One region of the Rothia sp. HMSC072B04 genome, then DNA from elsewhere that is predicted to be linked to it. Evidence: riboswitches for the same ligand, from Rfam matches in the RefSeq annotation. Region 1 holds a riboswitch; the other holds the start of a gene.
The links. Region 1 has a riboswitch for S-adenosylmethionine ahead of HMPREF2928_RS00080 (methylenetetrahydrofolate reductase). Riboswitches for the same ligand answer to the same signal wherever they lie in the genome.
Positions count from the first base shown of each region.

Region 2: it holds a riboswitch for S-adenosylmethionine, as region 1 does, so the genes downstream of both, HMPREF2928_RS08805 (ABC transporter ATP-binding protein) here and HMPREF2928_RS00080 (methylenetetrahydrofolate reductase) in region 1, are expected to answer to the same signal.

Region 1 covers NZ_KV813783.1:10-6,062, reverse strand. The annotation lists gene HMPREF2928_RS00090 (MFS transporter) at 1-303, opposite strand, end outside; gene metE (5-methyltetrahydropteroyltriglutamate--homocysteine S-methyltransferase) at 821-3,148, opposite strand; gene HMPREF2928_RS00080 (methylenetetrahydrofolate reductase) at 3,313-4,218, opposite strand; SAM riboswitch class I at 4,336-4,452, opposite strand; partial or broken gene HMPREF2928_RS00075 (ATP-binding cassette domain-containing protein) at 4,799-6,053, shown strand, end outside.
Region 2 covers NZ_KV813815.1:120,069-126,121, reverse strand. The annotation lists gene HMPREF2928_RS08815 (ABC transporter permease) at 235-1,077, opposite strand; gene HMPREF2928_RS08810 (aliphatic sulfonate ABC transporter substrate-binding protein) at 1,077-2,141, opposite strand; gene HMPREF2928_RS08805 (ABC transporter ATP-binding protein) at 2,221-3,057, opposite strand; SAM riboswitch class I at 3,062-3,158, opposite strand; SAM riboswitch class IV at 3,334-3,442, shown strand; gene HMPREF2928_RS08800 (LLM class flavin-dependent oxidoreductase) at 3,557-4,984, shown strand; gene HMPREF2928_RS08795 (YchJ family protein) at 5,138-5,566, shown strand; gene HMPREF2928_RS08790 (hypothetical protein) at 5,788-6,053, opposite strand, start outside.

The sequences.
Region 1 (6,053 bases):
AGAAATCATTGCGGTGAAGAACTTGCTGAAGCCGTAAGCGAGCAGCAGTGCGGTGGACAGCGCACCAATTGCTGCGTTGCTGAAGCCAAGTTCCTTGGTCAGAATCGGGGTGACCAGCGGGACGTTGTTACGAATCAGGTAGAAGGTCGCGTAACCGATGAAGATACCCATGAAGACCTGTAGGCGCATGCGCGGGTACTTCGCATTAACTTCTGCTTCGCTGAGCTGGGGCTTGGGTGCCGGAATAGCGAGCCAGCGGGGTGTAGAACCCTTCTTCTTCTTTGATGAAGTGGTAGTAGTCATGCTGGAATTCTAAAAACGGCGGCTTATAAAAATGCTAATCTGCTGGAAAAGTTTTCAGTAGAATGTTCACTATGGTGAACAGATATTCAGAGTGATTATTCTATTAATACTGTTTTTACCCCGGAATTACAGGGAAGTGCTAAATCTGTGTGATGTATATCTGTCTACTGGGCAACAGCGCCACAGATGATGCAGTGAATATAAATACTTTCTTTGTTGAGTAAGTATGTGTTTTGGTCAGACCACACTTAAATTTAGAGTAATTTATACCCTAAGTTCAAAAAGAAAACCACTTGGATGCCACTAAATCGGCGCCCAAAAACAGCACAGAAAAGCCCGCCCGCACGGTGCAGAAGAAAAACCGTACGGGCGGGCTCGTTATCTATCCCCAAAAGCTCGGCATACAGTCGGTACGCATACCGGCACGAAGCCGAACAGCCGCCACCTGCCGCAGGTTACCGCGAGCAAACCATCATCCGGTCAACCCGCAGCAGGCAGCGGAACCAATAGGCGCCTCCTAGAGGGATGCGCGAATCGCCTTGGTGGCGTCCACCAGGTGACGCAGAGACTGCTTGGTCTCCTCGTAATCACGAGTCTTCAGACCACAGTCAGGGTTCACCCACAGGTCAGCAATGGTGCCGTAACCAATCGCAGCCTTCAGCAGGGACTCAATCTCATCCTGCGAAGGAACACGCGGGGAGTGGATGTCCCACACGCCGGGGCCCAGACCGGAAACGAAGCTCTCCGGAATATCAGCCAGCAGCTCCATGTGCGAGCGGGCGGCCTCGATGCTGGTTACGTCGGCGTTCAGAGCGTTAATCGAGTCGATAATCTCGTTGAACTCCGAGTAGCACAGGTGGGTGTGAATCTGAGTGGAATCCTTCACCGCGCTGGTTGCCAGGCGGAAGGAGTTCACCGACCAGTCCAGGTACTGCGGCTGCTCATCGCGGCGCAGGGGCAGCAGCTCACGCAGAGCCGGCTCGTCCACCTGAATGATGCGGATGCCCGCCTGCTCCAGGTCGGCAATCTCGTCGGCAAGAGCCAGAGCCACCTGGTTAGCGGTCTCGCGGCGCGGCTGGTCGTCACGCACGAAGGACCACGCCAGAATCGTCACCGGGCCGGTGAGCATGCCCTTGACCGGCTTGTCGCTCAGCGACTGTGCGTGGGAGCTCCACGGAACGGTGAACGCCTCACCGCGCAGGCCCTCACCGTGACGCTTCACGTCACCGAACAGGATCGAGGGGCGGGTGCAACGCGAACCGTAGGACTGAACCCAGCCGTGGCGGGTGGTTGCGAAGCCGTCGAAGTTCTCAGCGAAGTACTGAACCATGTCGTTACGCTCGGCCTCACCGTGAACCAGCACGTCCAGGCCCAGCTCCTCCTGCAACTTGATGACCGAAGCAATCTCGTCACGCAGGAAGCCGTTCAGCTCCTCAGCGGAAATCTTGCCCGCACGAGCCTCCGCACGGCGGCGGCGAATCTCAGCGGTCTGGGGGAAGGAGCCGATGGTGGTGGTCGGCAGCTTCGGCAGGTTCAGGTCAGCCTGAGCCGCGCGGCGAACGTCAATAGTCGGGCGGTCAAAGTCCTCGGGAGTCACAGCTGCGGCGCGGGCACGAATCTCGTCGTTGTGCTTGCGCGGGTCAGCGGCGAAGCGAGCCAGCGCCTCGTCAGCAGCCTTCAGCTCCGGCTCAACAGCAGCCTCACCCTCAGCCAGGCCACGAGCCAGCAGAGCAATCTCGGCAACCTTCTGGTCAGCGAATGCCAGGCCGTCCACGGGAACCTCGGCGGGGTCTTCCAGAGCCAGGTCGTGCGGCACGTGCTGCAGGGAGGTCGAGGAAGCCACAGACACGGCACCCTCGGATGCGCCGGGCAGCGCCTCCAGAGTCTTCAGTGCGGCACGAACATCAGCACGCCACACGTTACGGCCGTTCACAACACCGGCAACCAGGTGCACACCAGCAGCAGAAACGGACTCAAGCTCAGCCTTCGAGTACACACCGTGCACCAGGTCAAGGTGCAGCGCCTCAATACCGGTACCCAGCAGTGCCGGCAGGTTCTCACGCAGGGAACCGTAGGGGCTGGTCACCAGAATCTGCGGGCGCTTCTCGCCGGCAGCCAGGGCGCGGTAGGTGCGCTCGGCCAGCTCGGCAACCTTCGCGTTGTCGGCACGGTCCACGGTCAGGCCCGGCTCATCCAGCTGAACCCACTCAACACCGCGCTCAGCCAGCTGCTCCAGCACCTGAGCGTAAGCGGCAACGAACTCATCCAGACGGTCAACGGGGGAGAAGTCCTCAGCGGAACCCTGCTCAGCCTTAGCGCCCAGCAGCAGGGTCAGCGGGCCAACAATCTGCGGGCGAACCTTCACGCCAGCCTGCTTTGCAACCTCAAGCTGCTCGTCAATAGCCTCAAGGTTCAGCTTAATCTCGGTACCGGCACCAATCTCAGGCACCAGGTAGTGGTAGTTGGTGTCGAACCACTTAGTCATCTCCAGAGGAGGCAGGGTCTCGGTACCGCGCGCCAGTGCGAAGTAGCCGGGCAGATCCAGCAGGCCGCGTGCATCCTTAGCCTCAGCCAGACGCTCGGGAACCAGGGTGAACAGGCGAACCACATCAAGCACCTGGTCGTAGTAGGAGAAGGTTGCCGGAATCGAGTAGTTGTCAGCCTTCAGACCCGCAGCGGTCACGCGCTCGAAGTAGGTGCGCTGCACGTCAGCGGCGGTGTCCTGCAGCTCCTGCAGGGTTGCCTTGCCCTTCCAGAAAGCCTCCTGAGCCTTCTTCAGCTCACGGAAGCGGCCCACGCGGGGGTAGCCAACAATGGTTGCGGCGGGGAATGCGGTGTTCGACATAATAGTTATTCCTTTACTGGGGATAGATGTGGGAGTCGGTTCCGGCGTTTTACCACCCGACTGTGGGTGGTGAAACGGAGGACTCAACAACTCCCGGAATATTTGTGGGGGAGAAAATGGAAACGCATCCGACAAGGAGCGTTATGGGTTGAGGCGGGGGGTGTTTAGACGTATTCCAGTTCGCTCAGCGACTGAGAGAAACGGTTACTGTACCGCGGCAAATCCAGCTGATCCAGAACGTCCAGAACCGCCGCATGCTCGTTGAAGGTGAAGAAGTGCAGACCCGGCGCGCCCGCGTCCATCACGGTGCGGCACTGGTTCAACGCGTACTCAACACCGATGCGGTGCAACTCTGCGTTGCTGGTCGCCGTCTCTAGGGCGTAGGCGAGGTCCGTCGGGACTTCCATGCCCGCCATCTGGCAGAGATTCTGCAACCGCTTCAGCGAGGTTACCGGCATGATGCCCGGAATAATCGGAATATCCACACCTGCCAGGTGCGCCGAATCGACCAGGGCGCTGTAGCGCTCATCCTCAAAGAACACCTGAGTAATCGCGAAATCCGCGCCGGCACGCTGCTTGGACAGCAGAATCTCAATATCCTGCAGCAGGGATGCCGACTCGGGGTGCTTCTGCGGGTACGCCGCCACACCGATCGACACCTTGCCAGCAGCCAGGTGAGCGAAATCTTCACGCTCCACGCGGCGAATCAGCTCCACCAGGTAGCGGGCGAAAGGAAGTTCAGAAACCTGACCTTCCTGAATATCACCGCGAAGAGCCAGGAAACCGCGCACGCCCAGACCCAGAATCAGGCGGACCGCACGCTCCAGCTCATGCACCGAGTGGCCTGCACAAATCAGGTGAGCCAGCGGGGTGAGGGAGGTTTCATGCACCAGGTGGTCGAGCAGCGCCAAGGTCTTCTGGCGGCGCTTCGCGTCACCGGCGTAGGTGACCGACACGTAGTCGGGGTTGGTGCCCTCAAGCTCCGCAATGGTGTGGAGTAGCGACTCGCAGCTTGCGTGTGAGCGGGGTGGGAACAGCTCAAAAGAAAGAGCCGGGTGAACTGTCGTCATAACCTTCCTTCGTGTTCACCCGATAGATACGCACCGGGAGGGTGCGTGAATTCTTCTGCAGGATGCGCTGTACCGGTTTGCGGGTGCACATCATCAAGGGGTGCCGAAGGGTATTCTTCTCTATCGGTTCTGGCGGGAGCACCTTGTCCGTACCCTGCACCGTGACGGTGGGGGATACTGGCGAGGTTGCTGCGACGTCTACGAGCCAGATCTCTCGGTCGCTCTTGATAGATAACGCTTTCACTCTACCCACTGCCTCCGAGGGTGTGCAAGGGATGCGGCGGTTGATGTCCTAATATTTCTGGACATGACATTGGGGAGAAATATGAACTTAATATGACTGACTATGACGAAGGGCGGCTGGGGGCGTTGCGGGTAGGGCTGTCGGTTGACCCCTGGATGCCTGAAAATATCACAGATATATCTGCTTAATATTCTTGGACACGCGCAAATATGTGTGTTTTATATTTCAATGAGGAGTAGGGTAACTAATGAGGCACGGGTAGTGTTTCAATGTCGCTCATCGAGGAGTTGTAGGGCTCAAAGATGAGTTCAGTATGACTTTGTGAGCGTGGTGAGAATGAAAAAGCTATTTTCTTCTATACTCTGGTCCTTCCGCCTAGCATGGAAAACCTGTCCCGCGACCCTGGTGAGCGTCGCCCTATCGCTAGCCGTCATTGCCTGCATTCCCTTGAGTCAGTCCCTGCTGATTGGTAATACAGTATCAGCCTTGAGCGGTTCAAATGGTGGCGCGGCCTGGATTTATATCGTTGCTCTTGCCCTTGTTGTCGGAATTAATATCATTGCTAAACGCTGGGTCATAAGTAACATGCTCATCCTCAAATCAAAGGTGAACTATCGGGTTCACTGCATGTTAAATAACAGGTTATCTACATTTCCGTTATCTGATATAGGTAGCACAAAATCACAGGAAGATATACGTGCTGCTAGAGAGGCAATATCGAAACAGGAATTGCAGGTTCACACCATGTCAGTTATGACACTGGTGAGTGCCTTCGCAATGGTGTTACTTCTCTGTCTTAATATCGCGAACGTCAGCATTGTGGCAGCAATTTTTGCGGCACTGTGTTCACTACCCCTATCTATTGCAATGGTAATCCTCGCTAAACGTGATTACGCTATATACACCCTAATGTACGAGGACTATCGGGTAGAGAACTACTATCTAGACAATCTGATGGCTCAGAGTCGAGCCCAAGAACTTCACCTCATGAGAGCCTCCCGATTTTTCTCGCAACGCGTAGCGTCCTGGCGACGCCGGGCGGCCGGTAGGGAATTGAGCCTTGAAAGTGTTAGAGGAATCATCTCCATAGTTGCAGGGCTACTCTGCTCTGTCTTACTTTTTGCGTCCCTGTACTTCCTTGTGGATTCAGGCGCCAATATATCGTATGTGGCCGGATCGCTGATTGGAATCATTGCCTGTGTTGATGCGACCCAAGAGGTGGGATATTCATTTGGTCAGATTATTAATGGAGCATTATCTGTTCAGCAATTCCGAAGGGTATGCGACTCTGATACTTACGACCATGTTTCTGAGATAAAAACTTCTAACCCTAACCATGAAAATATTTCAAAAATTATATGCAAAGATGTATCCGTTCAGTATGAGGGCTCGTCGTCTTTTGCGCTTAAAGATATTAATCTTGAGCTGATGAATAATCAAATGATTGCAGTAGTTGGTGCCTCGGGCGCGGGAAAAACAACGCTAATAAATGCAATTCTTGGAATTACACCAATTGCCCAGGGGAGCATAACGTATAAGGGTGCTTCTTCTGAGAGTAAATACAACATGTTGGCAAATGTTGGTTTGGTGA
Region 2 (6,053 bases), on a different contig from region 1:
GTTCGTAATATAACGACATATTTAAAGACCCCGCCCCGCGCTCACTGCTGTGGGGCGCGGGGCGGGATTCATCATCATCATTCAGTAGGCGACAGGTTTCCCCGCCGACTTCTTTCTCCGGCGCGTAGTGATGATTTGCTCACCTTTGGGGAGCAACCACGCGGCGGACATCTCTCCTAAAACTCAGCGCGTGCTGAGTGTTGCGTTTAGCGGTGGTGCTAATTGCTGGTGGCGTTAGTTGCTGGGGTACTTCGCCTTCACCCAGCGCTCGAAAACACCCACCAGGGCGTCGGTAATCTTACCGAGCACCGCCAGCGCCACGATGGCGAGCAGCAGGCGGTCGGTGCGGCCGTTGTTCTGCGAGTCGGTCAGCAGGTAACCCAGGCCCATGGATGCACCCAGCAGCTCGGCGGCGACCAGGAATAGCCACGCCTGAGCCAGCGCCAGACGCAGACCCGAGACCACCGACGGCAGAACCGCGGGAAGTTGAACCGTGGTGAACAGGCGCAGACCCTTCAGACCGAAGGCGCGTGCCGCCTCCACAAGCTTGGGGTCAACGTGTGCCAGAGCCGCAGAAACCGTGGTGTACACCGGGAAGAATGCACCAATAGCAACCAGGGTCACCTTGGAATTCTCGCCGATACCGATCCACAGCAGAAGCAGCGGAACCCACGCCAGGGACGGCACGGCACGCAGCGCACCAATGGTCGGTGCGGCAATCAGACGCACCGGCGCAGACAAGCCAATCAGCGCACCCAGCACCAGGCCGAGCACGGCACCAATACCGAAACCAATCAGCACACGCTGAGTAGAAATCGCCACGTGGCGGCCCAACTCGCCGCGCTGCGCCAGCTCAACACCGGCGCTGACCACACGGTCGGGGGAGGGCAGCTGAACCTGGGTGAACACGCCGTTGGTGCTCAGAATGTACCAGAGAGCAATCAGTGCCAGGGGAAGAATCAAACCCAGGTACTGCTTACCGGCGAACGGGTTCGACGGCAGCTTCACGGAAGAGACACGCTTCTCGGCACGCTCAGCGCGAGCGCTGGAGGCGGCGGTAACCGTTGCGGCGGTCATTACTTCTCAACCACCTTTGCGATCTTCTCGACGGCTGCGCTGTCAGCCTTCTTTGCGAACTGGTCGTCCACGATGCTGTTCAGTGCCTTGTCCACGTCGGACTGGGAGGGAACGTCGCCGGACTCGACCAGAATCGGGCCGACACCCTTGAGAACCTCAACCTGCTTAGCGCCCGGAACCGGGTCGATATCCAGGTGGGTGCGCTCCATGACGACCTGGGCGGTCTCGTGCTTAATGCCGGACTCCTCCTCGACAATCTTCACTGCCTCTTCGGGGTTCTTCTTAGCCCAGGCGCGAGCGTACTCGTACACGTCCACGATGGTCTGTGCGGCGGTCGGGTTGGACTGAATGAACTTCTCGGTCGCGTTCAGGAATCCGTAGGTGTTGAAGTTCAGGTTGCGGTAGAAGAGCACGTCGCCGCTTTCCACCTCGGCGGCAGCCATGATCGGGTCCAGACCGCTCCACGCGTTGACCTGACCGTTATCCAGGGCGGTGCGGCCGTCGGCGTGCTGCAGGTTCTGAATGGTCAGGTCCGAAGCGGAAATACCCTCCTGCTTGAGTGCCTGCAGGAGCAGGAAGTACGGGTCGGTACCCTTGGTCACGGCAACGGTCTTACCCTTCAGGTCCGCAACCTTGGTGATGCCCGAATCCTTGCGGGTCACCAGCGCCGACCACTCCGGCTGCGAGTAGAGGCTAATGACCTTGATGGGGGAGCCATTAGCGCGTGCCAGCAGCGCCGCCGAACCGGCGGTCGAGCCAACATCAATATTGCCGCTACGCAGCGCCTCATTCGCCTTGTTCGAACCAGCCGACTTGACCCACTCAACCTTCTTACCCTCCGCGGCGAGGGCGGTCTCAAGCCAACCCTTCTTGCGGATAATCAGGGACAGCGGGTTGTAGGTCGCGTAGTCAATGGTCACGGTGTTCTGATTGCCACCACCGGCAGCACCGGAGGCGTTAGCGGAACCGGAACCTTCACCGGCGCAGGCGCTGAGCAGAGTAGCAAAAGCGGCGGCTGCGGCAAGGGACTTGAGGGCGGTACGGCGAGACGGGGAGTAAGTCATGATGAAATCTTTTCGCTTCTGAAGATGATGATGTGTGGTGATGAGATGAAATGCGGCGGCGTTGGTGTTGCCTGCAGATTTAGGCGTTATCTTCCACGCCGAGCTCAGCCAGCAGTTCGCTACGCAGCGCCGTGATCTCTGCATCGGCGCGGTCACGCGGGTGAGAACGGTCAACGGTCACAATGCGCTGGATGGTGGCGGGCGCCTCCGGGGTGTCCTTACCGAGAACAATAACCCGGTCAGAGAGGTACAGCGCCTCTTCCACATCGTGGGTGACCAGCAGAATCGTGGTCGGGTCCTGACGGTGCACGTCCAACAGCAAATCCTGCATGTTGATGCGGGTCAGCGCGTCCAGAGCACCGAAGGGCTCGTCGAGCAGCAGCACGCCGGGGTTGCGTGCGAGCGCTCGCGCCAGGGACACGCGCTGAGCCATACCGCCTGAAATTTCCTTAGGACGGTGGGTTGCGTATTCGCCCAGGCCGACCAGGTCGAGCAGGCGCGCTACGGATGCTGTGCCTTCAGATTTTTTGGTGCCCTGCGGCAGTCCGAGCGCCACGTTGTCGGCGACGGTGCGCCAGGGGAGCAGACGCGGTTCCTGAAAGCCGATAGCTACGCGGGGGTCGAGGCCGGTCACTGCCTTCTCGCCGATACGTACGGTACCTGCGGTGATGCGGTTCAGGCCTGCTGCTGCACGCAGGAGGGTGGATTTGCCGCATCCGGAGGATCCGATGACGGAGATAATCTCGCCGGGGGCTGCGGTGAAGGAGACTCCGCGAAGAACTTCGTGGGTTCCGCCGGGCACGGGGAAAGACTGTCCGACGTCTTCAAAGCTCAAGGGGACGGCGGCGGTGGATACGGCACGGCGGCCGTTCTTTTCACTGGTGGGTACGTCAGTTACTGCACTGTTGAGTGTCATGTCACTTCCATCGTTCCTGGCGTTAGCACCGGGGGCGGAAGAATCCGTGTCGGTTGCTGCGACGTCGTGGAGCCAGGTCTCTCAGTCGCTCTGGATGGTTTGCTTCTCCCACCCTATGGGCTGTGGCGTGCCTCAATCAACCCGGCGGGCGCGTATGAATTTCTATGACCGTATATTTCGCATTTATCACGAAATATTTCGGTTCCACGTCACAAAAAGATTTTTTCGTCACAAACGTGACCTCCCTCCCGCGCGCCCCGTACACTCAAACCACGAGATCATGAGTCCCGGCGCTAAGCTCTGGCTAGCCGGGCGGCAACCCTCTCCCGTAGCGGGGTGCCCCAGATGATGATCTGGCCTCAACGAAAAGAGGCAAGTACGGCGCGAACGCGCCACCTGCACGAAGGCCACCACCGAACGCAGAAGGCAAGAAGGAGGCGGCGCGCGGGGTGCAGGGTACAAACCCGATCGTCCCCGATCATTCGCGAAAGGAAAATCGATGGCTGAGCAGAAGAAGCGCATCGTAGTTAACGCATTCGAAATGACCTGCATCGGTCACCAGAGCTTCGACCTCTGGCGTCACCCGCGCTCCCGCGCAACCGAGTACAACACCATCAAGTACTGGACTGACCTGGCTAAGACCCTTGAGCGCGGCCTGTTCGACGCCGTGTTCATCGCTGATGTTGTCGGCATCTACGACGTGTACAAGAACTCTGCCGCTCCCGCCATTGAGGGTGCCGCTCAGGTTCCCGTGAATGACCCCGCAACCCAGATTTCTGCAATGGCTGCAGTGACCGAGCACCTCGGCTTCGGTGTGACTGCTGCCGCTACTTTCGAGCAGCCCTACACTCTGGCTCGCCGCTACGCCTCCCTCGACCACCTCACTGAGGGCCGCGTCGGCTTCAACGTTGTGACCTCTTACCTGCCTTCGGCTGCTGAGAACCAGGGTCTGCCCACCCAGATCCCGCACGACGAGCGCTACGAGATCGCTGACGAGTTCCTGGATGTCTGCTACAAGCTGTGGGAAGGCTCCTGGGAAGACGGCGCAGTCGTCAAGGACCGCGAGCGCGGCATCTACGCCGACCCCTCCAAGGTCCACCCGATTGGCCACAAGGGCAAGTACTTCTCCGTGCCCGGCATCTCCCTGACCGAGCCGAGCCCGCAGCGCACCCCCGTGATCTTCCAGGCTGGCGCATCCAGCCGCGGTCAGAAGTTCTCCGGTAAGCACGCTGAGGCTGTGTTCATCAGCGCCCTGCGCCCGGACCTGACCCGCGTTGTGACCGACCGTATTCGCGCCGCTGCCGAGGAGCAGGGCCGTAGCCGCGACGACGTCAAGATCCTCGCAATGCTCTCCGTCATCGTGGATGAGACCGAGGAGAAGGCAAAGGCAAAGTACGAGGAGTACAAGAAGTACGTGAACCTCGACTCTGCACAGGCTATTGTCGGCGGATGGTCCGGTGTTGACCTGTCCCAGTTCGACGAGGACGAGGTCCTGAACTACGTGCAGACCGAGTCGATTCAGTCCTTCCTGACCCCCTTCACCCTGCAGGCGAAGGACAAGAAGTGGACCCGCAAGGACATCGCTGAGCACACCACCCTCGGCGGCATGGGCGAGGTCATTGTTGGTGACCCGGTTCAGGTTGCTGACGAGCTGGAGCGTTGGATCGACGAGGGTGGCCTGGACGGCATCAACCTGGCTTACCACGTCTCCCCGGGTTCGTTCGAGGACTTCATCGAGTACGTTGTTCCCGAGCTGCAGAAGCGCGGCCGCTACCGCACCGAGTACGAAGGCAACACCCTGCGTGAGAACATCTTCGGTAAGGGCCACACCAAGGTTGCTGACTCCCACCCGGCTGCTAAGTACCGCGGCGCATACGTGGGCAAGCCTTCGGCTGCTGACACCCCGGCTCGCGCAATCGCTGAATAAGCGTTGCCGCTGATGCGTACCGTGTAGGTTCGCTCAAACTTAACGATTGAAAACAAGAACGCCCGTTCTGCTGGAGGATTTGTATCCTCGGCAGAGCGGGCGTTTCTTCATGCGGTGCTTTTTTGATGCGGCGCGTTCTTTATACTGGGTGGCATGACTGAACTGAACCATGATGACCGCTGCCCCTGCTCGAGCGGCGAGGTGTACGGCGCCTGCTGCGGCAGGTTCCTGGGCGAGTTTGCCGCCTCCGGCACGTTGACTGCTCCCGCGCCGGAGCAGCTGATGCGCTCGCGTTTTACCGCGTTTGCGACTGGGGATGCGGCGTATCTGCTGGCGAGCTGGCATCCGAGTACTCGCCCGCCCGCCTTGGAGTTGGAGGATGATATCCGCTGGTATCGCCTGGATATTCTGGGTGCTTCGGGTGGCCCGTTTGATGCGTCCGGTACGGTGGAGTTCGTTGCGTATTACCGTTCGGTGCCGGGTGTCCCTGCGGAGGAGCGGGTGAAGGGCAGCATGCATGAGCTGTCGCGCTTTGAGAAGGTGGGCGGCGCCTGGTTCTACGTGGATGGAGACGTCCGCTAAGTCTCGTCACTTTCCTTGCCTCTCGTACATGCTGAGTGCGGGTGGGCAGATAAAGAAATGGCAGAATCATTCCGAAACCGGAACGATTCTGCCATTCTTTGTTTTAGTTAGCTTCTGTCTTTTAGAAGATTTTTAAAGTCAGTCTGAGATATCAGCCAGACCAAGCCAAGAGGCACGCTCTGCCCCAATAGCAGGAATCAAAATAGGGGATGCGGTCATGACTAAGACGCTTTCTTGAAAACAGAATTTTGAAGAATGCGCTCTGCCTCAGCAGAACTTCGCGGATCCCCCAAATCTAGAAGATCTACCGCCACATGCAGGGGCAGAATATGGGGCGGCTCATCGCATTCACGCAAGATAACATTCGCTGAACCTGCGGACGCCGGAACCAGATTGTACAGAAAAATAATGTTCTCTAAATCCTGATGCGAGATATATGCATCAACCATTGAGCCGTACACCTGAGAAATATCGCTACTAATGCCGG